3 regions of the Xanthobacter nonsaccharivorans genome follow, and region 1 is predicted to be linked to each of the others. Evidence: predicted binding sites of a transcription regulator. Region 1 holds the regulator's gene; each other region holds the start of a gene.
What was found. Region 1 encodes LexA, which represses DNA repair genes until DNA is damaged. Its sites were predicted from a motif close to TGTTCNNNNTGTGTTCNG; they were not measured.
Positions count from the first base shown of each region.

Region 2: the regulator LexA is predicted to act here: its motif matches at 6,220-6,237, upstream of V5F59_RS00545 (YifB family Mg chelatase-like AAA ATPase).
Region 3: the regulator LexA is predicted to act here: its motif matches at 3,828-3,845, upstream of V5F59_RS24520 (PA0069 family radical SAM protein).

Region 1 covers NZ_CM195526.1:2,476,776-2,484,409, reverse strand. Annotated here, with positions in the region: gene trpD (anthranilate phosphoribosyltransferase) at 1-497, shown strand, start outside; gene trpC (indole-3-glycerol phosphate synthase TrpC) at 494-1,285, shown strand; gene V5F59_RS11425 (DUF2147 domain-containing protein) at 1,409-1,858, shown strand; gene moaC (cyclic pyranopterin monophosphate synthase MoaC) at 2,027-2,515, shown strand; gene V5F59_RS11415 (molybdopterin molybdotransferase MoeA) at 2,564-3,778, shown strand; gene lexA (transcriptional repressor LexA) at 3,940-4,650, shown strand; gene V5F59_RS11405 (ComEC/Rec2 family competence protein) at 4,808-7,096, opposite strand; gene gltX (glutamate--tRNA ligase) at 7,318-7,634, shown strand, end outside.
Region 2 covers NZ_CM195526.1:117,425-125,058, forward strand. Annotated here, with positions in the region: gene V5F59_RS00520 (outer membrane protein assembly factor BamD) at 1-200, shown strand, start outside; gene recN (DNA repair protein RecN) at 207-1,889, shown strand; gene arfB (alternative ribosome rescue aminoacyl-tRNA hydrolase ArfB) at 1,913-2,335, opposite strand; gene olsB (l-ornithine N(alpha)-acyltransferase) at 2,461-3,579, opposite strand; gene V5F59_RS00540 (hypothetical protein) at 3,937-4,554, shown strand; gene V5F59_RS00545 (YifB family Mg chelatase-like AAA ATPase) at 4,633-6,165, opposite strand; gene V5F59_RS00550 (class I SAM-dependent methyltransferase) at 6,302-7,084, shown strand; gene gshB (glutathione synthase) at 7,555-7,634, opposite strand, start outside.
Region 3 covers NZ_CM195526.1:5,359,783-5,367,416, forward strand. Annotated here, with positions in the region: gene V5F59_RS24505 (lipid kinase) at 1-772, opposite strand, end outside; gene V5F59_RS24510 (TetR/AcrR family transcriptional regulator) at 1,272-1,952, shown strand; gene V5F59_RS24515 (VOC family protein) at 2,040-2,513, opposite strand; gene V5F59_RS24520 (PA0069 family radical SAM protein) at 2,521-3,711, opposite strand; gene V5F59_RS24525 (aa3-type cytochrome c oxidase subunit IV) at 4,007-4,159, shown strand; gene V5F59_RS24530 (Re/Si-specific NAD(P)(+) transhydrogenase subunit alpha) at 4,194-5,342, shown strand; gene V5F59_RS24535 (proton-translocating transhydrogenase family protein) at 5,342-5,797, shown strand; gene V5F59_RS24540 (NAD(P)(+) transhydrogenase (Re/Si-specific) subunit beta) at 5,808-7,214, shown strand; gene V5F59_RS24545 (exopolysaccharide biosynthesis polyprenyl glycosylphosphotransferase) at 7,460-7,634, shown strand, end outside.

The DNA of each region.
Region 1 (7,634 bases):
GCCCGCTCTCGAACCCCGCGGGCGTGACGCGGCAGATGGTCGGCGTGTTCGCCAAGTCGTGGATCGTGCCGCTGGCCGAGGTGCTGAAGACGCTGGGATCGACCAAGGCCTTCGTGGTGCATGGCTCCGACGGGCTCGACGAAATCACCATCTCCGGTGGCACCGACATCGCCGTGCTGGACGAGGGGCGCATCCACACCTTCACCGTCACCCCCGAGGACGTGGGCCTCACCCGCCATCCCGCCGAGTCGCTGAAGGGTGGCGACGCCCGCTACAATGCCGCGGCCCTGCGGGCGGTGCTGGACGGGGAGACGGGCGCCTACCGCGACGTCGCCGTGTTCAACGCCGCCGCCGCTTTGGTGGTGGCCGGCCGGGCGCAGGACCTGAAGGAGGGCGTGGCGATGGCCACCACCAGCCTGGACACCGGTTCCGCGCGGGCCCGGCTGGAACAGCTTTGCGCGGTCTCCGAGAAGGTTGCGCCGGAGGCGGCCCAATGAGCGACATCCTGAAGAAGATTGAGGCCTACAAGCGCGAGGAGATCGCCGCGGCCAAGCGCGCCCGGCCCCTCGCCGAGATCGAGGCCGCCGCCCGCTGCGCCCCGCGCGTGCGCCCGTTCGCCGGTGCCATCGAGCAGAGCCTTGCCGAAGGCCGCACCGCGCTCATTGCCGAGATCAAGAAGGCGAGCCCCTCCAAGGGGCTGATCCGCGCGGACTTCGACCCGCCGACGCTGGCCCGCGCCTATCAGCGCGGCGGCGCCACCTGCCTCTCGGTGCTCACCGACGCCCCGTCCTTCCAGGGGGCGCCGGAATTCCTCGGCTCCGCCCGCGCGGCGGTGAACCTGCCGGTGCTGCGCAAGGATTTCATGTACGACACCTACCAGGTGGCGGAGGCGCGCGCCTGGGGGGCGGACTGCATCCTCATCATCATGGCCGGGGTGGACGACGCGCTTGCCCGCGACCTCGCGGACGCCGCCGCCGCCTACGGCATGGACGCCATCGTCGAGGTGCATGACGATGCCGAGCTGGACCGCGCGCTGGCGCTGCCCTGTAAGCTCATCGGCATCAACAACCGCAACCTGCGCACCTTCGAGACCTCGCTCGAGACCTCCGAGCGGCTGGCACCCCGCGTGCCGAAGGACCGCATCACCATCGGCGAGAGCGGCATCTTCACCACGCAGGATGTGCTGCGCCTTGCGCTGGTGGGCATCGGCACCATCCTGGTGGGCGAGAGCCTCATGCGGCAGGAGGATGTCGCCTCCGCCACCTGCAAGCTGCTGGGCGGCTGAAGCGCCCTCCCCGCGCTGCGGTGCGTCGCTCGCTCGAATACGATTGATAGTTGCCGTATAGGGGAGTTTCCGCCTTAATGCGTGATGCAGCCCGCAGAATGGCTGCGCACCAGGAGGAAACCCATGAGCCATCGCCGCCGCGCCGCCCTTGCTCTCGGCTCGCTTGTCGCCGCCCCTGTCCTTGCCGCGTCCCTGCTCGCCACCCCTGCCCTCGCGGCCGAGCCCACGGGCCTGTGGCAGACACCCACCCGCAGCGGGCAGGTGGAGATCTTCAAGTGCGGCGCCAGCCTGTGCGGCCGCCTCCTTTCCTCCGAGGGGCTGAAGGCCGATCCCAACCTCAAGGACGTGAACAATTCCAACGCCGGCCTGCGCGCGCGGGCCCTGAAGGGCCTCACCATCCTCACCGGCTTCTCCGGCGGACCGAAGGAGTGGTCGGGCGGCAGCATCTACAATGCCGAGGATGGCAAGACCTATTCCGGCACCATCACCCTTGATGGCGACGACACGCTGAAGCTGCGCGGCTGCGTGGTGGTGCCGCTGTGCAAGACACAGGTGTGGACGCGCCTGCGCTGAGGCGCACCGCCGCTTCGGCCGGGAGCCCGCCGCCGCGCCCGTCGCGCGGCGGCGCCACCCTCGCGCTATGAAGGAAGGACCTTTTCCGCGCCGGTGGTGGACAGGACCCGCCCCGCCCGCCATCTTCCCCGGCGACGACAGGGACGATTCCGGAACCCATCATCGGCCATGGCCAGCCTGACCCACATCGACGCCGAGGGCGCCGCCCGCATGGTGGACGTCACCGACAAGCCCTCCACCAGCCGCGAGGCGCTGGCGGAAGGCCGCGTCGCCATGGCGCCGGCAACGCTCGAGCTGATCCTTTCCGGCAACGCCAAGAAGGGCGATGTGCTGGCCGCCGCGCGGCTCGCCGGCATCATGGGCGCCAAGCGCACCCATGAGCTGATTCCGCTCTGCCATCCGCTTCTGCTCACTAAAGTGGAAGTGGAGATCGCGCCCGATCCCGCCTTGCCCGGCCTCCATGTCACCGCCCGCGCCAAGGTCACGGGCCAGACCGGAGTGGAGATGGAGGCGCTGACCGCCGTTTCCGTCGCCTGCCTCACCATCTACGACATGGCGAAGGCGGTCGATCGTGGCATGCGGATTGAAGGCATCCGGCTGCTGGAGAAATCCGGCGGCCGCAGCGGGCATTTCCGCGCCGAACCGCCGATGGACTGAAACGGCGGGGCATTCCATGGGACGAAGCGCGACAGCGGGAGGCGCAGGATGGCGCTGATGAGCGTCGAGGAGGCCGTCGGCCTCGTTATCGGTGAGGTTTCTGCGCTGGGCAGCGAGGACGTGCCGGTCGCGGCTGCGGCGGGCCGCGTGCTCGCGCAGGATCTGCCCGCCCGCCGCACCCAGCCGCCCGCGGACATGTCGGCCATGGACGGCTATGCGGTGCGCGGCGCCGACATCGCCCAGACGCCGGCGCACCTCACCGTCATCGGCGAATCGGCCGCCGGCCGGCCCTTCTCGGGCAGCGTGGGCGCGGGCGAAGCCGTGCGCATCTTCACCGGCGCGGTGGTGCCCGAGGGCGCCGACACGGTGGTGATCCAGGAGAACACCAGCCGCGACGGCGACAGGGTCACCACCACCGCCCCCACCGCTGCCTTGCGCAACGTGCGGCTGAAGGGCTGCGATTTCAGCGCCGGCATGCCGGGCCTCAAGGCCGGGCGCCGCCTCTCCGGCCGCGACATCATGCTCGCCGCCGCCATGGACCATGCGACCGTTCCGGTGTCCCGCCGCCCGCGGGTGGCGCTCATCCAGACGGGCGACGAACTGGTGCTGCCGGGCCAGGGCACCGGCAAGGACAGCGAGATCGTCGTCTCCAACGCCTTCGGCCTCGCGGCGCTGGCCCGCCGCGCCGGGGCCGAGGTGACGGATCTCGGCCTGGTGGGCGACGACCTTGCCGCCATCCGCGCCGTGGTGGCGCGGGCGCTCTCCGGCGAGTTCGATCTCCTGGTCTCCTCCGGCGGCGCCTCGGTGGGCGACCACGACCTGATGGCCCCGGCGCTGCGGGCGGAGGGGGTGGACCTCTCGGTGCACAAGATCGCGCTGCGGCCCGGCAAGCCGCTCATGTATGGCCGCAAGGCCGGCGTGCGGGTGCTGGGCCTGCCGGGCAATCCGGTGTCCTCCCACGTGTGCGCCATGGTGTTCCTGATGCCGCTGGTCCGGGCCCTGCAGGGAGATGGCGTTCCGGGTCCGCTCACCGCCCCGGCCCGCCTCGCGGTGGAGGTGGCGGCGAACGACGCCCGCCGCGACTTCATGCGCGCGCGGATGGAGCGCCACGCCGACGGCTCCGTGCACGTGACGCCCTTCGCCTCGCAGGACAGCGCCATGCTGAGCGTGCTGGCGGCCGCAGACTGCCTCCTCATCCGCGCTCCCTTCGCCCCGGCGGCAAAGGCTGGCGACCCGTGCGAGATCATTCCGTTCGAGGATTGATCCGGCTTTAACCCCGCCTTCACCACTTGCGGAACACAAAAGGAACAGATAAGAACTGTTCATGATTTGTTTCGCATCGCCCGCGGTGGGCGTGCCAGGGTGAAACAGGCGCGGCCCGCGCCGCCGGACGGCGGCCGGGGGGCAATCACGGGGGCGATGGAATGCTGACGCGCAAGCAATACGACCTGCTTCGCTTCATTCACGAGCGGCTGAAGGAAACCGGCGTTCCCCCTTCCTTCGACGAGATGAAGGAAGCGCTGGACCTGCGCTCGAAGTCTGGCATCCACCGCCTGATCACCGCCCTGGAGGAGCGCGGCTTCATCCGTCGCCTGCCGAACCGCGCCCGCGCCCTGGAGGTGGTCCGCCTGCCGGACAGCGTGGCCCCCGGCCTCGCCTCCGCCCAGGCCGCGAGCCGTGGCTTCTCCCCGGCCGTGATCGAGGGCAGCCTGGGCAAGGTGCGGCCGGTGATGGACGATGACGACGGAACCCACCCCGTCGCGGTGCCCGTCATGGGCCGGATCGCCGCCGGCTCGCCCATCTCCGCCATCCAGACCCGCAGCCACACGCTGAACATTCCGCCCGAGATGCTGGGCACCGGCGAGCACTTCGCTCTCGAAGTGCGCGGTGACAGCATGATCGAGGCCGGCATCCTCGACGGCGACACGGTGCTGATCCGCAAGTGCGACACGGCCGATACCGGGGATATCGTGGTCGCCCTCGTGGACGACGAGGAAGCCACCTTGAAGCGCCTGCGCAAGAAGGGCGCCTCCATCGCCCTCGAGGCGGCCAACCCCGCCTATGAGACGCGGATCTTCGGGCCCGACCGGGTGCGCATCCAGGGCCGGCTCATCGGTCTGATGCGGCGCTACTGAGAGCGCAGGGCAAGGATTTCTCCCGGCTGGCGGCCGGGAGGCCGGGACGGGGTGAGGGGCGGCGGCGCTTCATGCTCAACGGGGGTGCCGGCTCGCAAGGCATACGCTCCTCACCCCAGCTTCATCCCTCGGTGAGAGGCGAGCCGTGGCTTCGGGCTCATTCGGAAGCCGCGTCGGCAGCGGCGTCCTCCGCGGCTCCCGGCTCAGGTTCGGGCGGAAGGGGCGGCAGACGGGGCATCCAGGGACGATCCACATGGGGACGTCGGGTGGGTTCCTCTCTCAGCTTTCCGTCCGTGAAGAAGAAGGCGATGGTGCCCGATCGCACCAGCCGGTCCGGCGTGAGCACGCGGGCGGGGCAGGTGCGGGGCGGCGGATCGCGGCTGACGATGATCCGCGCCTCCAGGCAGTCCGCCTCCAGGCTTTCCGCCTGACGTGACACGGCGATGGTCCCGCCGCCCGGCAAGGGTGCGGTGCAGCCGAGGGGATCGCAGGTGAAGGCCTGGTCCAGTCCCTTGCTTCCCGCCGGGCGGCGATCCCCCTCGCGCGTCAGCCACTGCTCCACGACCAGCCGCTGGCTGCGCCCGCCAAGCACCGACAGGCGCCCGTCCGGGCCGCGGATCGCCACCGTCTGCGCATCGGGCGCCACCAATATGTCCGGACGAGGTGGCGGGCCGGCGAAGGCCAGCGCGAGGCCGAGGGGCACGGCGGCTCCGAGCGCGAGCACGCCGCGCAGGAGGCAGAACATCACCAAGGCGAGGCTGAGGGCGGCCAGGGTGGCCGGGCTCACCGCATCCACGCGGATGTCGGCCCCGGGCAGGGCCGCGATTCGATCCGAGACCTCCACCATGATGTCGATGCCGAGGCCCATCACCGGCCAGGCCAGATGGTCCCAGCCGAAGGGGATCAGCAACACGCCGACGAGGCCGAACGGCATCACCAGGAAGGACACCGCCGGCATGGCCGCGAGATTGGCGAGCAGGCCGTAGGGCGCCACGCGCTGAAAATGGAAGATCGCATAAGGCGCGGTCGCAAGGCCCGCCACCAGCGAGGTCAGGGCCGTGCCGCCCACCAGCAGCACGAGCCATGTGGTTACCTGCCCGGCGATTCCGTCCGGCCGCGGTATCGCGCGCAGGGGCCGCAGCCGCTCGTAGGCGGCGACGAGAGCGAGGGTGGCGGCGAACGACATCTGCGTGCCCGGGTCGAGCGCCGCTTCCGGGGTCAGCGCCAGCACCACCACCGCCGCCACCGCCACCGTGCGCAAGGTGAGCGCGGGCCGCCCCACCAGCACGCCTCCCAGCACCAGCGCCGTCATTACGAAGGAGCGCTGTGCCGGCGTGTCGTTGCCGGACAAGGCAAGATAGGCCGCGCTGCCGGCCAATGCGATCACCGCGGCCACGGACTTGATGGGCAGGCGCAAGGCCAGCCCCGGTACGAGGGCGAGCCCCGCCCGCACCAGCGCGAACAGCGTGCCCGCCACCAGCGCCATGTGCAGGCCGGAGATGGAGAGGATGTGGGTGAGCCCTGACACCCGCATGCTCTCCTCCACCTGGGGTGGGATGGCGGAGCGGTCGCCGGCCACGAGCGCGATGGCGATCTCCGCCGCCGTTCCGGAAAGCGAGGCGCGGATGCGCTCGGCAAGGCCGGATCGCACCTGATCCACCAGCATGGCGAGGCGTACCGGGGCGGGTGGCTCGGCCGCCGCCGCCGGCTTTGGCCGGCCGAAGCCGAACCCCACTCCGCCGATTCCCCTGAACCAGGGGACGCGGCCGAAATCGTGCGCGCCGGGCATGGCGGGCCCGAGGGGCGGCAGGAGTTGCGCGAGCTGCGTCACATGGGTGCCCACCGGCGGAGCCCACCCCCGCCGCAGGCTGAGGCGCACCACCTCCGGCACGGGATCGAGCCCGCGGATGGGCCCCGGATCGAGCCGCAGCAGCATGCGGTCGCCGTTGGCGCGATGCTCCACCTTCTCCACGTAGCCCGAGAGGCGCACCGGCCCCTTGGGCGGGGTCGAGATGGCGGCATGGTCCACCCACGCGGTGCGCGCCGCGCCGGTGGTGAATCCGGCGGCGACGGCGCCCATGGCCACCAGCGCGCCGAAGGCGAAGGGCCGCGCCCGGGCAAATCCCGCCGCAACCGCCAGGGCCGCCGTCACCAGCAGCGCCACGGCCAGGGACGGTTCTCGCGATGCGCCGAAATACACGAGGATGCCAAGCGTGTAGGCGACGGGGAGCCACAAGATCAGCCGCCCGGACTGCGCCTCCACCGCCGCATCTGCGGCGATGCGCGTCCACAGGGCGTCGCCGCGTTGCCGCAGGCCGGAGAGCAGCGCGCCCTGCGCCCTCCCCCGGGCGTCGTCCAGAACGCCGGCGCGGGCACCCGCGCGCCGGGGCGATGCCCCGCCGTCGCCCGCCCCCGAGGGGCCCGTGCCCGGATGCCCTGCGCCCATCCCTCCCGACCCCCGCCCGGCCATCTCCCGCCGACCCGCTTGCCCGGCAGACCTGCCGCCCCCGACGTGCGCGCCCGCGAACGCCGCTTGTTCCTTGTGCCCGGCGCCTATGCTACACGGGCGCCTCTCACACGCCACGCGCCGGTGCCGATGGTGCCGCGCCGGTGCCGCCCCGCCTGTCCGGTCCGCGTTGTGCGGATCGAGCCTCGCCGAGTTCCCGCATGTCGCAGATCGTTACCCGCTTCGCCCCCTCCCCCACCGGCTTCCTGCATATCGGCGGGGCGCGGACCGCCCTGTTCAACTGGCTCTATGCCCGCCACACCGGTGGCAAGATGCTGCTGCGCATCGAGGATACGGATCGCCAGCGCTCCACCAAGGAGGCGATCGACGCCATCATCGAAGGCCTCGAATGGCTGGGCATCACCTGGGACGAGGAACCCATCTACCAGTTCGCCCGGGCCGAGCGGCACCGCGCCGCAGTCGAGGAAATGCTGGTGCGCGGCAATGCCTATCCCTGCTACGCCACCCCGGCGGAGCT
Region 2 (7,634 bases), 2.4 Mb from region 1:
TGATGCGCCTCACCGAGGCCTATATGGCCCTGGGCGTGGTGAGCGAGGCGCAGACCGCTGCCGCCGTGCTCGGCTATAACTTCCCCGACAGTCCGTGGTATAAGGACGCCTACAAGCTGGTTCAGGCCGGTGGCTCCGAACCGCAGGAAAACAAGGCGTCCTGGATCAGCCAGGCGTTCAAGAAGGCGGGGCTTGGCTGATCATCCATGTTGGCTGCGCTCTCGATCCGGGACATCGTCCTTATCGAGAAGCTCGATCTCACCTTGTCCGAGGGCCTCACGGTCCTGACCGGTGAGACGGGGGCTGGCAAATCCATTCTGCTTGATGCCGTATCCCTCGCCCTCGGTGGGCGGGGCGACGGCACGCTCGTTCGCCACGGGACGCAGAAGGGGCAGGTGACGCTCACCTTCGACCTGTCCGTCGACCATCCCGCCCACGCCGTCCTCGCCGCTGCCGAGCTGCCCGACGAGGGGCCCCTCGTGATTCGCCGTATCCAGATGGCGGACGGGCGCACCCGTGCCAGCGTGAACGAGGAGCCGGTGAGCGTGCAGACGCTCCGGCAGATCGGCGCGAGCCTCATTGAGCTGCACGGTCAGCACGACGACCGGGCGCTGGTGGATCCGGCGAGCCACCGCACCCTGCTCGACGCTTTCGGCGGGGTCGCGGCGCAGGCGGAGCGGGTGGGCATCCTCTGGCGGGCGTGGCGCGCCGCGCACTCGGAGGCGCGCGCGGAGCGCCAGCGCCTTGAGACGGCGGCGCGGGAGGCGGATTTCACCCGCCATGCCGTGGAAGAGCTGAAGGCCCTTGCCCCGGAGCCCGGGGAAGAGGCCGCCCTTGCCGAGCGCCGCACGGGCATGATGCGTGCGGAGAAGGTCGCCGCCGATCTTGACGAGGCGCTGGACGCCGTGGCCGGCGGCGCCTCGCCCATTCCTTCGCTGGCCGCCGCCGTCCGTCGCCTGGAGCGCCGGGCCGGGGAGGCTCAGGACCTCGTGCGGCCGGCGGTGGAGGCCATCGACCAGGCCCTCGACGCCCTTGAGACGGCGCGGGCTCACCTGGAAGCGGCGATTGCCGATGCAGCCTTCGAGCCGGCGGAACTGGAGCGGATCGAGGAGCGGCTTTTCGCCCTGCGCGCTGCCGCCCGCAAATATGGCGGCACGCCGGACGACCTGCCTGGCATTGTCGTGCGCTTCTCCGATGAGCTGGAACGGCTCGACCAGAGCGCTGCAACCCTGGCGCGCCTGGAAAAGCAGGTGGCGGCGGCGGAAGCCGCCTATCGTGCCGCGGCTGATGCGCTTTCCAGGGAACGCCACACGACCGCAGCCGTGCTCGACGCGGCCGTGGGGGCTGAGTTGCCCCCCCTGAAGCTGGAGCGCGCCGCCTTCATCACCAAGGTGACGAGCGACCCGCAGGCGGCGGGGGCCGACGGCTATGATCAGGTGGAGTTCTGGGTCCGCACCAATCCGGGCACCCGGCCCGGCCCGCTGATGAAGGTCGCGTCGGGGGGCGAGCTGTCGCGCTTCCTGCTGGCGCTGAAGGTGGTGCTGGCCGACCGGGGCTCGGCGCCCACCCTCATCTTCGACGAGATCGACACGGGCGTTGGCGGCGCGGTGGCCGACGCCATAGGCCAGCGCCTCGGCCGCCTTGCGCAAAAGGTCCAGGTGCTGTGCGTGACCCATGCCCCCCAGGTGGCGGCGCGGGCGCTGCACCATCTGCTCATCGCCAAGGCAACGGCCGACGGTGCCCCCGATCAGGACGCCCCGGTCACGACGCGGGTGGCGCCCCTCACCGCCTCGACCCGCCGCGAGGAGATTGCCCGGATGCTGGCCGGCGCAAGCGTGACGCCGGAGGCCCGCGCCGCAGCCGACCGCCTGCTGAAGGCGGGGCGATAGCGCCGGATTCGCTGGCGGCGGGCTTACTCGACCGCAGGCTTGGCCTGCCGCAGGGACTTCACATGCCCTCGGCGCTCCTTGGCCGCGAGCCGGCGCTCCTTGGAGGCAAGGGTCGGCCGCGTGGCCCGGCGGGCTGGCATGACAATTGTGGCGCTGCGCAGCAGCTCCACCAGGCGGGTGAGCGCATCCTCACGGTTGCGCTCCTGGGTGCGGAAGCGCTGCGCCTGGATGATGATGACCCCGTCCTGGGTCATGCGCTTGCCGGCAAGGCGCGGCAGGCGTTCCTTCACCCCATCCGGCAGATGGGGAGAGCCCCAGGCATCGAAGCGCAGCTGAACGGCGCTCGACACCTTGTTCACATTCTGGCCGCCAGGTCCCGATGCACGCACGAACGCAAGCTCGATCTCATCTTCGGAGATGGCGATGCGCGGGGTGATCTCGATCATGGCGGACCTTGGGACGTGGGCCGGTCAGCCGGCGGTGAGGCTGAACGGATAACGCGTTCCGCCGTTTTCACCTAGAGCCGGTTCCTGGCGGATTGCCGTGGCCGCCAGGCTGGGGGCGTCGCCCTTCAGATGGCGTGGCGATTCGCCGTGGGCCCGAAATGCTCCACATAGCGCGGGCTAATGACCGAGACCGGCAGGATGATGAGCACGTCGGTGGTCCCGAACTGATGGTCCACCACCGCCCCGTCCCCCACGAAGCCGCCGAGCCGCAGGTACCCCTTGATGAGGGGCGGAAGCGCCTGCAGCGCCGCCTTCGGGCTGATGTCCTCCTTCGCCATCCGATCCATCGCCACGTAGCGGGCGTCGATGGCACGGGCGCGCCATTCCTCCGGCGCCAGCGCATTGTGGTGAAGGAACGAAAGCGGCAGCGCGAGCTCCGCCGGGTCGGTGCCCTCCAGGCTGGCGCACCCGAACATGGCGTCGATCTTGTTGCGCAGGATGTAGGTCCATACCCCGTGCCACAGGAGCTCCACCGTGCGCTTGTTGCGGTAGGGCTTCAGCACGCATGAGCGGCCAAGTTCCAGGAACTTGTGCGTCGGATGGGTGTCGATGACCCGGGTCACGTCGAATTCGCCCTGGGTGTAGAAACCGCCATGACGCCCCGCCACTTCCTGCCGCAGCAGGCGGTAGGTGCCGACGACCTTGGGCTTGCGACGGCCGAGCACCATCTTGCCGGCGTCATGATCCAGCACCAGCAGGTGCTCGCAGATGGTGTCGAAGCTGTCCATATCCCGGCGGGCGATGCGCGCCGTCGCGTCCGGAACGGCGGACATTTCCTCGTAGAACACCTTGTAGCGGAGCCGTTGCGCGCGGCGCACATCCCGCGCCGTGCGGGCGAGCCGGACCTCCAGAGCGCCGATGCGACCGAGGACGATGCCGTCCTCGTCATGCGGCAGCGCATCCTTGTGACGGATCCCGGAATAGGCCCGCAAATCGGTGACGAGCTTCTGGGGGGCGGGCAGCAGCGGCTTATCGCCGGCGAAGATGGGGCCAATCTTCTCGAAGGGCGCAGGCAGGGGCCCGCTCGTCCCGAACAAGGGCACGCGCCGCCCCGCAGGATCCCGGGCGAAATCCCTGGCCAGGTCCTTCGCGAAGTCCTTGGCCAAGTCGCGGGCGACGTCGATCCCGCGCCCGACGAGGGCTGGCAGGTTGAAGCCGGGCTCCGTCTCTCCGGAACGTTTCATGTAACGACCCCCTCCCAGAGCCGCCACTGGCGGTCACCGAACGATAATCCGGGGCGAAGCCAGCGTTTAGCGGGCTTCGCCGCCTCGGTGGCCGCGCGCCATGAGGCTTTCAGGCCGTCATGAAACCGAGCGTAACGTGCTACGCGCACCCGCCCCGCGCCGGCGACCCTCCTCATCCTCCGCCTCGCGAGCGGCAGGATGTGAATGTTACCAACACCATAATTTTCCAACGGTCATGTGACAATGGCGTGGGTCGCCCCTGTGGTGCATTGCTTGCCGCCGGAGGGTCCTGGTGGTACCCGCAGCCAGGGGGCGACGCCGGCGATTCCTCGCCACCGCCCGGATGCACGGGGGCATATGAACATGAAGACGGTCGCCAACGCCGCCGCGGCGCTGTGCCTTGCTGCCGGCCTCGCATGCCCTGGCCCACTGTTCGCTCAGGCCCCGCTGCGGCCGACCCCTACCGAGGTGAACAGCGTCTTTGTCCAGGGTGTCGGTCAGGTGACGGTCTTCACCTACCGGGCTCAGTTCGTGTCGGCGGATCCGGCAACCCGCCGCGTGGTGCTGGAGCTTCCCAACGGCCGGCGCTGGGCGGTGATCGCCCCGCCGATCATCGGCGACCTGACCGCTTTCGAGAATGGCCAGACGCTCATCATCAGCGTCGCCCCCGGCGAGGTGACCGGGCTGGGCAAGGCGCGCCAGGGCCGGCCGGGCGAGCTGGTGAACGAGGTCGCGCTGAACGCCGGCCTGCCGGGCTGGCCCGAAGGCTTTGGCGTGCGCGAGGTGACGATCACCACCATCTTCGTCGATATCAACAAGCAGAACGGCACCGTCACCTTTGAAGGGCTCGACGGCGTGGTGCGGACGATGAAGGCTGCCAACCCCAATGTCCTGGCCGATCTGCAGCAGGTGGAGCCCGGCGACCTCGCCCAGATCTCCTATCTCGAAGGTCTCACAATCAACGCCATCCGTTGACGCCTTCAGGTTTGCGCCCGCCGCGTTGGCGGCGACCCGCGGCCAGGGCATGGTGATTGGTATCATATTACGCTCGGCTCAGGCCGCGGCCCGAGGCCGTTCGGCCGCCGCGCGGTAGGCCAGTGCTTCGGCGAGGTGGCGGCGGCCGACCGTCTCCATTCCGTCGAGGTCGGCAAGGGTCCGGGCCACCTTCAGCACCCGGTGGTATCCACGGGCGCTAAGGCGCATGGCGTCCGCCGCATCGCGCAGCAAGGTCATGCCGGCGGCGTCGGGGGTGGCCACCTGCTCGAGGAGAGGGCCGGAGACCTGCGCATTGGTGTGCACGTCCGGCCGCCCGAGGGCGGCGTAGCGCTCCATCTGGATCTCCCGCGCCAGGGCCACCCGCGCCGCCACCTCCCGCGAGCCTTCGGCGGGGGCCGGCAGGACCAGGTCCGAGGCCGAGACGGCCGGTACCTCCAGATGAAGGTCGATGCGGTCGAGGAACGGGCCGGAGAGGCGTGCCTGGTATTCGTCGGCGCAGCGTGGGCCGCGCTTGCAGGTGAAGCCCGGCTCGCCCGCCCGGCCGCAGCGGCACGGGTTCATGGCCGCGATCAGCTGGAAGCGGGCGGGGTAGGTGACGCGGTGGTTCGCCCGCGCGATCAACACATCGCCGGTCTCCAGAGGCTGGCGCAGGCTGTCGAGCACCTGGGGCGAGAATTCGGGCAGCTCGTCCAGGAACAGCACGCCGTTGTGGGCGAGGGAGACCTCGCCCGGCTTTGCCTTGGCGCCGCCGCCCACCATGGCCGCCATGCTGGCCGAATGGTGTGGCGCGCGGAACGGGCGACGGTCCATCAGCGCGCCGTCCTCGATGGCGCCGGCCACCGATGCGATCATGGACACGTCCAGCATCTCCGCCGGGGTGAGCGGCGGCAGGATTGAGGGCAGGCGCTGCGCCAGCATGGACTTGCCGGCCCCCGGCGGGCCGATGAAAAGCAGGTTGTGCCCCCCGGCCGCGGCCACCTCCAGCGCCCGCTTGGCGGTTTCCTGGCCCTTCACGTCCTTCAGGTCGAGCATGGAGTCCACCGGCGCCTTCATGCGCGGCTCGGGCCGGTTCATCACCTGGCGACCGGTCATGTGGTTGGCGAGCTGGATGAGGGATTGCGGCGCCAGGATCTCCATCTCCGGGCTCGCCCAGGCGGCCTCCGCGCCGCACGGGGCGGGACAGATGAGCCCGTGGCCGCGGGCGTTTGCCCCGATGGCGGCCGGCAGCACGCCGGCCACCGCCGCGATGGCGCCGTCGAGCGCCAGCTCGCCGACGACGGTGAAGCCGTTGAGGGCATCGGAGGGGATGGCGCCGATGGCCGCCATCAGTCCCAGCGCGATGGGCAGGTCGTAATGGGAGCCTTCCTTGGGCAGGTCCGCCGGCGCGAGATTGACCGTGATGCGCCGCGCCGGGAGGGCCAGGCCGGAGGCGATGAGGGCGGCGCGCACCCGTTCCCTGGCTTCGGACACCGCCTTGTCGGGCAGGCCGACGATGGTGAAGGCCGGCAGGCCGGCGGCGACATGCACCTGCACGTCCACGGGGCGCGCGTCCACCCCCTCGAATGCAACCGTTGCCACCCGCTGGATCACAGCCCGCCCCCCTCTGGACTGTCCCTTACGGTAACGGAGGCTGCCCCTTGCGACAAGAACGAAAGTGGAACAATTTCGCTTGCGCGTCCGGTTGGCGCAGATATGCTCCGCAGGATTTCTCCGGGAGGTCGAGGTCATGGGCACGGAAGCTGTGGGCACGCGCGGCCACGAGGCACATGTGGCGCAGATGTTCGGCCCGCAGGCCGCGGCCTATGTGGCGAGCGCCGTGCACGCGCGCGGTGCGGACCTGGAAGCCCTCGGCGCCCTGCTGGAGGAGGCCCGGCCCGGCCGCGTGCTCGATCTCGGGTGCGGCGGCGGGCATGTGAGCTTCGCGGCGGCGCCGTTCGCCGGCGAGGTGGTGGCCTACGATCTGTCCGAGGACATGCTGGCCGCGGTGGCGGCGGAGGCGGTCCGCCGCGGGCTCGGCAACATCGCCACGCGGCAGGGCGTCGCCGAGCGGCTGCCGTTTGACGACGCATCGTTCGACATGGTGGCCTCGCGCTTCAGCGCGCACCATTGGCGGGACGTGCCGGCCGCGCTCCATGAGGTGCGGCGCGTGGTGAAGGCCGGCGGCCTCGTGGTGATGATGGATGTGATCGCGCCCGACTGGCCGGTGGCCGACAGCTTCCTGCAGGCCGTCGAGATCCTGCGCGATCCCTCCCACGGGCGCGACTATTCGGAGGCGCAGTGGGTGGATTTCGCCGAGGGCGCGGCTCTGCGGCCCATGCGCTCCGCCCGTCGGCGGCTGCGGCTCGACTTCACCTCCTGGGTGGAGCGCATCCGCACGCCGGAGCTGCACGTGGCCGCCATCCGCTCTTTGTTCGCCGGCGCGAGCACGGATGTGGCAAGCCATTTCGAGATCGAGGCGGACGGCTCCTTCACCATCGACACGCTGACGCTGGAGCTGGAGGCGGTCTGACGCGGGGGTGATGCTGATCGGGGCGGCGCGCCCCGAGGGCAGGGGCGTGCCGGAGCCGGCGCTGGGGCCTGCCTAGCCGGGAGCGGTTCAGGGCGTAATCGGCCGTGTGGGCGCAGACGGCCCCGGTGCTCGCCCTTCGCGGGAGGGTGGAGCGCTTGGTCTGCTTTTTCTCGAGCCCGGCCGCCCGCGCCCCTCGATCGGGAGGGTGCCCAGGCTTTGCTGTGCGGGGGCGTCCCTCGCGTTCCGCGATGCCTCCCCGGGCTGGTCGAGGGCGGCAGCGGGGAAGGTGAGGGTCACGCCGGCCGAGCCTCGCTGCAGAATTCGTTGCAGAAGATGACGAGGTGAAGCCCTTGCGGTGTCGCATGGGGAACGCTTCCGAACGCGTCCGCTCGGCTCTTCCTCCCTGCTCCAGCCGGGCAAATAAGGAGGAGAGGGAGGGCACACTCGGGGCGCCGCGGGGGTAGCGGCCTTCAGCCGGCGCGCTTCTCCTCGATCCGGTCCCAGATCTGGGCGGCGATGTCCGGCCCGCCCAGCCGCTTGATGGCGCGCA
Region 3 (7,634 bases), 2.5 Mb from region 1:
CCCGCACGTCGTCCCACTGGCCCTGGGTGCCGCGCCGGAGCGAGGGCAGGAGCGCCAGCAGGCGCCACCAGTGGTCGACCTCCAGGCTGTAGAAGTCGAGCGCCCCGTCGTCCGCGCGGGCGCTCTGCTCCACCGTCATGCCGCCGCCATAGTAGCGGCCGTTGCCCACGGAGACCTGCAGCGTGCGCACGGTCTCCACCTGTCCGTCATGCTCGATGAAGGCGGTGAACAGGCGCGACTGCAGGAGAAGGCGGGCCGCGACGATGCCGTAGCCGACCACGCCGAAGCGCCGCTTGGCCTCCTGCGTCAGGTCGCGGGCGAGATCGGCGGAAAAGCCGATGCTCGCCACATTGAGGAAGGGATGGCCGTTGACCTCGCCGAGGTCGATCGGCACGGGGTGGCCGTCCAGGATGAGCCGCGCGGCTGCGGCGAGGTCGGCGGGAACGCCCAGCGTGCGCGCGAAATCGTTGGCGGTGCCCAGTGGCAGCACGCCGAGGGGAAGCTGGGTATCGAAGAGGGCCGAGGCGGCGCTGTTGAGGGTGCCGTCGCCGCCGCCGAGGATCACGAGATCCACCTCGCGGGCGCGGGTCCGGATGACGTGGGGCAGGGTCCGGCCGTCCGGCCAGGTCAGGTCGACCAGGTCCATCCCCGCGCCAAGCAGGGCACGCACTGCATCGATCGACGCGCCGCCGTTGCGGGCGTGGGGATTGACGAGGAAGAGCGCACGGCGGCGCGGTCTGGCGGTCCGGTCAGGGGGCGCGTGTGCCGTCATGACGGCAGACGGGTGTGCATTCGGGGCCTCGGGTCACGGTGGGTGCAGAGCACGCTGTGATCCGACATCACGCAGGAGACCTGCGCCAGAGGGGCCCGGACCGGTTTGCGGTAGGTAGGGCGGCGTTTGAGGGCTGCCAAGCGACATGCGGCGGAATGACGCATGGATGGCAGGCGCATATGGCCGCGGAAGATTGGTCGCCGGGGGAAGCCAAAACGAAACGAGGGAGGAGAGCGGGGGCGTTGCTCTCCTCCCTCAGTCCGATCAGCGAGCAGGTTGCGGATCTGCTCGGTTGACCGAACGGTTCAGTTCGATGAAGAAAACATAACCGAGGTCCGCCGGGTGCGCAAGAGCGAACTAAACCGTTCGGTCAATTTTTTCCTTCCCTCTGCTCCCGTCAGCGTGCACCTTCCTTGTGCCAATGGCCCCGCGGTGGGGGCCGGGGCAGCGGCGGGGCGCGATACAACGGGGCAGCTATGGCGGGGAGAGGCGTCTGGGCATGAGCGGGAACATGGGCGGGGCAGGCACGAAGGCTCACCCCTGCGACGTTAGGGAAGGCGGGCACGGGGCGGGGCTGGACCCCGAGAAGCGCAGCCAGATCCTTGCGGGCGCGCGGCAGGTGTTCTTCGATCGCGGCTTCGATGCCGCGAGCATGGGCGACATTGCCCGCGCCGCCGGCGTCTCCAAGGGCACGCTGTACGTCTATTTCGAGAACAAGGAAGACCTCTTCGCCGACCTGGTCTCGGTGGAGTGCGAGGAAACGGCTGAGCGCATGTTCGTGCTCGATCTCGGCGAGGAGGATGTGGAGACCGCCCTTGTCGAGCTTGGCTATTCTTTCATCCACGCCATTCTGCGGCCCAGCAGCATCGCCCTGCTGCGAACGGTCATCGCCATCTCGGCCAAGTTCCCGGAGATCGGCCGGCGCTTCTTCGAGGCGGGGCCGTGCGAGGGCGTCAGCCGCCTGTCCGCATTCCTCGCCGCCAAGGTTGAGAAGGGCGTTCTCGAGATCGAGGATGTGGAGCAGGCCGCGAGCCAGTTTCTCACCTTGTGCAAGGACGGGGTGACCATTCCCGTGCTGGTGGGCTCTCCAACGGCTCTTGATCCGGCGGCCGTGGAAAAATCGGTGCGCGGCGCGGTGCGGGTCTTCCTGCGGGCTTATGCGCCTCGGACAGGCTCCTAGCTCGGGATCCGCTCTTGTTGAAGCGCCCAAGCGATCCAAAAAGGGTGGTTCAGTCGTCTTTATTCAAAAAGTTGGAGCGTGCCCGGATCAGGTGCCCGATCGCTCCGGCACCACCAGCCGACCTTCGTCGTCGAACGGGAAGAAGGGGTTGTGCGCCACTTCCCACAGATGCCCGTCGAGGTCAGCGAAATAGCCGCTGGTGCCGCCCCAGAACGCCTTCTGCGCCGGCTTGACCAGCGTTCCGCCGGCGGCAACGGCACGGCCGATGACTTGTCCGACGTCCTCCTCGCTCGCCACGTTGCAGGCGAGCGTGAGGCCGCAGAACCGCTCCGGCGACGTATCGGGGAGCGTGGCATCCTGCGCCAGCGTGGCACGCGGATAGAGGCTGAGCACCACATTCCCGGCGCGGAAGAAGGCGACGCCGCCGCCGTCCAGGTCGCGCCGCTCCAGCCCCATGGTTGCATAGAAGGCGCAGGCCCGGTCCAGGTCGGCAACGCCCAGCGTGACGAGATGCAGGGCGAAGCGGGGCAACGGCGTTGCGGTTGGGGTGTCTTCGGCCACGGCGTCCTCAGTCGAACAGGGAGAGCTGCTCCCCCGCCGGGCGGGGGCGGCGGAAGTGTGCGGTGGTGAGCTTCATTCCCCGCCCGGCAAGGCCGAGCCGGCGCGCCGCGATCTCGAAGCGCCGGCCGATGGTCCAGGCATAGGGGCCATCGCCGCGCATGCGCTTGCCGAAGGCGGATTCATAATCCTTCCCGCCGTGCATCTGGCGGATGAGGTTCAGCACGTGGCGCGCCTTGTCCGGAAAATGCGCCACCAGCCACTCGCGGAAGAGATCGGCAATCTCCAGCGGCAGCCGCAGCGTCACATAGCCCGCTTCGCTCGCCCCCGCGGCCTTGGCCGAATCGAGGATGCGCTCCACCTCATTGTCATTGAGGGCGGGGATGAGCGGAGCGACCAGCACGGCGGTTGGAATGCCGGCATCGGCGAGCCGGCGAATGGTGCCAAGCCGCACATGGGGACTTGCCGCCCGCGGTTCCATGGTGCGGGCGAGGTGCGGGTCGAGGGTGGTGACGGAAATGGCCACCTTCACCAGCCCTTTCTCCGCCATGGGGCCGAGGATGTCGATGTCCCGCGCCACCAAAGCGGACTTGGTGACGATGCCCACCGGATGCCCGAAGTCGGCCAGCACTTCCAGGAGGCGCCGCGTCACCTCGTAACGCCGCTCTATGGGCTGGTAGGGATCCGTATTGGTGCCCATGGCGATGACGCGGGGCTGGTAGCTGGGGTGGGAGAGTTCCCGCGCCAGCAGCTCGGGCGCGTCGGGCTTCACGAACAGCCTGGTTTCGAAATCGAGCCCGGCGGACAGGCCGTGATAGGCGTGGGTCGGACGCGCGAAACAATAGATGCAGCCATGCTCGCACCCCCGATAGGGATTGATGGAGCGGTCGAAGGCGATGTCCGGCGACTGGTTGCGGGTGATGACCGTGCGCGCCCGTTCTTCCGTCACCTCCGTCTTGAAGGGCGGAAGGTCGTCGAGGCTCTGCCATCCGTCATCGAACAGCACGCGGGCCGCCGGCTCGAACCGGCCGGGGACGTTGGACAGAGCCCCCCGGCCGCGCCGGCGTGCATCCTCCACCGTGGTGCCGCTCTCCCCGTGGAGCTCCGGGGGGACGGCGGGCGCCGCCCGCTCCTCCGCGAGGCGTCCGAGCACCCGGTTCGCGCGGGGCTCCCCGGCGGTGAAGGGGGCGGCCTTCTTCACCTTCGGCGCCGCCTTGCGTGTCCGCGCGGGAGCTTCCTTGGCCGCGGGCGTGGCGCCGGGTGGCAAAATGCGAGTTTCGAGGTTCGCGCTCATGAGAAAAAAGGTAGCACCCCAAATGGAACATAACAAGAACATGTGGGGCTTGTGAGAACCTTTTTCATGCGTCACAAACGGTTGCGCCGCCTTGCCCTCCTCCTTGGAGCGCGCAACTGGCATATTGTACACCACAATGCGGTTGCCAGAAATTCGCAAGTCCGCTAAAGGCCAATGGAAACGCTGAGAGCAGGGGGAAAAGATGGCTGAACACGCCACGACCGAGTATGCCATCGCAGACGGCAACGACTACGCTGAACACGAGAGCACTTACGCATTGTTCACCGCCCTTACCAAATGGGGGGCGGTAAGCGTGGTCGCGATCCTTGTCCTGATGTGGATCTTCCTCCTCTGAGCCGCTGACCGGCCGGACCCCGGAGACATTCCTTATGAAAATCGCTGTCCCCGCCGAGATTGATCTCGGCGAGCCGAGGGTTGCTGCGACCCCGGATACGGTGAAGCGTCTCGTGGGCCTTGGCGCCAGCGTGGCGGTGGAAACGGGCGCGGGCGTGAAGTCTGGCATTCTGGATGCCGACTATGTCACTGCCGGCGCCACCATCGCCGCCTCGGCTGCCGATGCGCTCAACGGCGCCGACGTGGTACTGAAGGTGCGCCGTCCGACGGAAGCCGAACTTTCGTCTTATAAGCCGGGCGCCCTGCTGCTGGCCATTCTCGATCCCTATGGCAACGACCAGGCGCTCGCCGCGCTGGCTCGCGCCGGGGTCGCCTCCTTCGCCATGGAGCTGATGCCCCGCATCACCCGCGCGCAGGTGATGGATGTGCTCTCCTCCCAGGCGAACCTTGCCGGCTATCGCGCCGTCATCGATGCCGCCGCCGAGTTCAATCGCGCCCTGCCGCAGATGATGACCGCCGCCGGCACCGTGCCCGCCGCGCGCGTCTTCATCATGGGAGCGGGCGTCGCGGGCCTGCAGGCCATCGCCACCGCCCGCCGCCTCGGCGCCATCGTGACCGCCACCGACGTGCGCCCCGCCGCCAAGGAGCAGGTCGCCTCGCTCGGCGCCAAGTTCGTCGCGGTGGAGGACGAGGAGTTCAAGCAGGCGGAAACCGCCGCCGGCTACGCCAAGCCCATGTCGGCCGAGTACCAGGCCAAGCAGGCCGCCCTCGTCGCCGAGCATGTCAAGAAGCAGGACATCGTCATCACCACCGCCTTGATCCCGGGCCGGCCCGCGCCGCGCCTCATCACGGCGCAGATGGTGGCCTCCATGAAGCCGGGCTCCGTGCTCGTCGACCTCGCGGTCGAGCGCGGCGGCAACGTGGAGGGCGCGGTGCCCGGTGCGGTGGTCGAGGTGAACGGGGTGAAGATCGTCGGCCACCTCAACGTGCCCGGCCGCATCGCCGCCTCGTCCTCGCCGCTCTATGCCAAGAACCTCTTCAACTTCTTCGAGACCATGGTGGACAAGGCCTCCAAGGCCCTGGCCGTGAAGTGGGACGACGAGTTGGTGAAGGCCACGCTCATCACTCGCGACGGCGCCGTCGTGCACCCGAACTTCGCACCCAAGCCAGAGGGAGCGGCCTGATGAATCCCGTCTCAGCCCAGACCGCGGCCGACGCCGCCCAACAGGCCCGCGCCGCCGCAGAGATTGCCCGGGAGGCGGCCATGGCCGCCCAGGCCTATGCCGACCAGGCGGCCACCGCCCTCGGTGCGGCGGCCCATGCCGCCACCGGCGGGGCCATCGACCCGTTCGTGTTCCGCCTGTCCATCTTCGTGCTCGCGGTGTTCGTGGGCTACTACGTGGTGTGGTCGGTGACCCCGGCGCTGCACACCCCGCTCATGAGCGTCACCAACGCCATCTCCTCGGTGATCGTGGTGGGCGCGCTGCTCGCGGTGGGCGTGACCACCGTGGGCGATTCGAGCCATGCCTGGGGGGCGCGCATCTTCGGCTTCGTCGCCCTCGTCTTTGCCTCGGTGAACATCTTCGGCGGGTTCCTCGTGACCAGCCGCATGCTCGCCATGTACTCCAAGAAGAAGTGAGGCGGGGCACATGAACGCGAACCTCGCCGCCCTGCTCTATCTGGTCGCAGGCATTCTCTTCATCCTGGCCCTGCGTGGCCTCTCCCACCCCACCACCTCGCGGCAGGGCAACCTGTTCGGCATGGTGGGCATGGGCATCGCCATCCTCACCACGCTCGCCCTCTCCCCGCCGTCCGACGGGATCGGCTGGGTGCTGGTGATCGCCGGCATCGCCATCGGTGGCGGCGTCGGCGCGGTGGTGGCCAAGCGCATCGCCATGACCCAGATGCCGCAGCTGGTCGCGGCCTTCCACTCGCTGGTGGGCCTCGCGGCGGTGCTGGTGGCGGCGGCTGCGCTCTATGCGCCGCGCGCCTTCGGCATCGGCGACCCCGGCCACCTGCACGGGGCGAGCCTCGTGGAGATGTCGCTGGGCGTGGCCATCGGCGCCATCACCTTCACCGGCTCCATCATCGCCTTCGCCAAGCTCAACGGCAACATGAGCGGCAAGCCGATCATGCTGCCGGCGCGCCACCTCATCAATGCCGGCCTCGCCTTGCTGCTGCTGATCCTCATCGTGGCGTTCGTGCTCACCGGCTCGATCACCCTGTTCTGGATCATCACGCTCTTGTCGCTGGTGCTCGGCGGCCTGCTCATCATCCCCATCGGCGGCGCGGACATGCCCGTCGTGGTGTCGATGCTGAACTCCTACTCGGGCTGGGCGGCGGCGGGCATCGGCTTCACGCTGGGCAACACCGCGCTGATCATCACCGGCGCGCTGGTGGGCTCCTCGGGTGCCATCCTCAGCTACATCATGTGCAAGGGCATGAACCGCTCCTTCATCTCCGTCATCCTCGGCGGCTTCGGCGGCGACGCCGCGGCGGCCGGCGGCGGCGGCCAGACGGAAGCCCGCCCGGTGAAGCAGGGTTCGGCGGACGACGCGGCCTACATCATGAAGAACGCCGAGAAGGTCATCATCGTGCCCGGCTACGGCATGGCGGTGGCCCAGGCCCAGCACGCCCTGCGCGAGATGGCGGACCTGCTCAAGGAGGAGGGCGTCGAGGTCAAGTACGCCATCCACCCGGTGGCGGGCCGCATGCCGGGCCACATGAACGTGCTGCTCGCCGAGGCCCAGGTGCCCTACGACGAGGTGTTCGAGCTCGAGGACATCAACTCCGAGTTCGCCCAGGCGGACGTGGCCTTCGTCATCGGCGCCAACGACGTGACCAACCCGGCGGCCAAGACCGACCCGCAGTCGCCCATCTATGGCATGCCCATCCTTGATGTGGAGAAGGCGAAGACCGTGCTCTTCATCAAGCGCGGCATGTCGGCCGGCTATGCGGGCGTCGAGAACGAGCTGTTCTTCAAGGACAACACCATGATGCTCTTCGGCGACGCCAAGAAGGTCACCGAGGACGTGGTGAAGGCCTTCGGGCACTGAGCATCGGGTGGCGGCCCACCCGGGCCGTTGCCATCCACGCGAGGGCCGTTCCGCAGCCGCGGGGCGGCCCTTTGCGTTGCCCGGTCGGTTGCAGTGCGGCATCTGCCGGACCCGGCGATGGCGCAATGCCGTTCTTCCATTCCAGTTTGACTTCGGTACGCCTTGACGGGGCACGTCTTCTTAAGCAGAAGCAAGTACCGTGACGTGTGATGTTCGGGCGTTCGCTTCGTGGGGATCTGGGGACGATGACACGTTGGACCCATGGCTTGGTCAACAGGCTCGTCCTTCTCTGTGACCTCGCCATGGCGGCGCTTGCCGCGGCCTTTGTTCACTGGCGGTGGGAATTCCTCTCCTGGAGCCAGATGGCGATCCTGTGGGTGCTCGGGGCCGTCACCTTCGTCCAGATCCTGCAGATCGGCC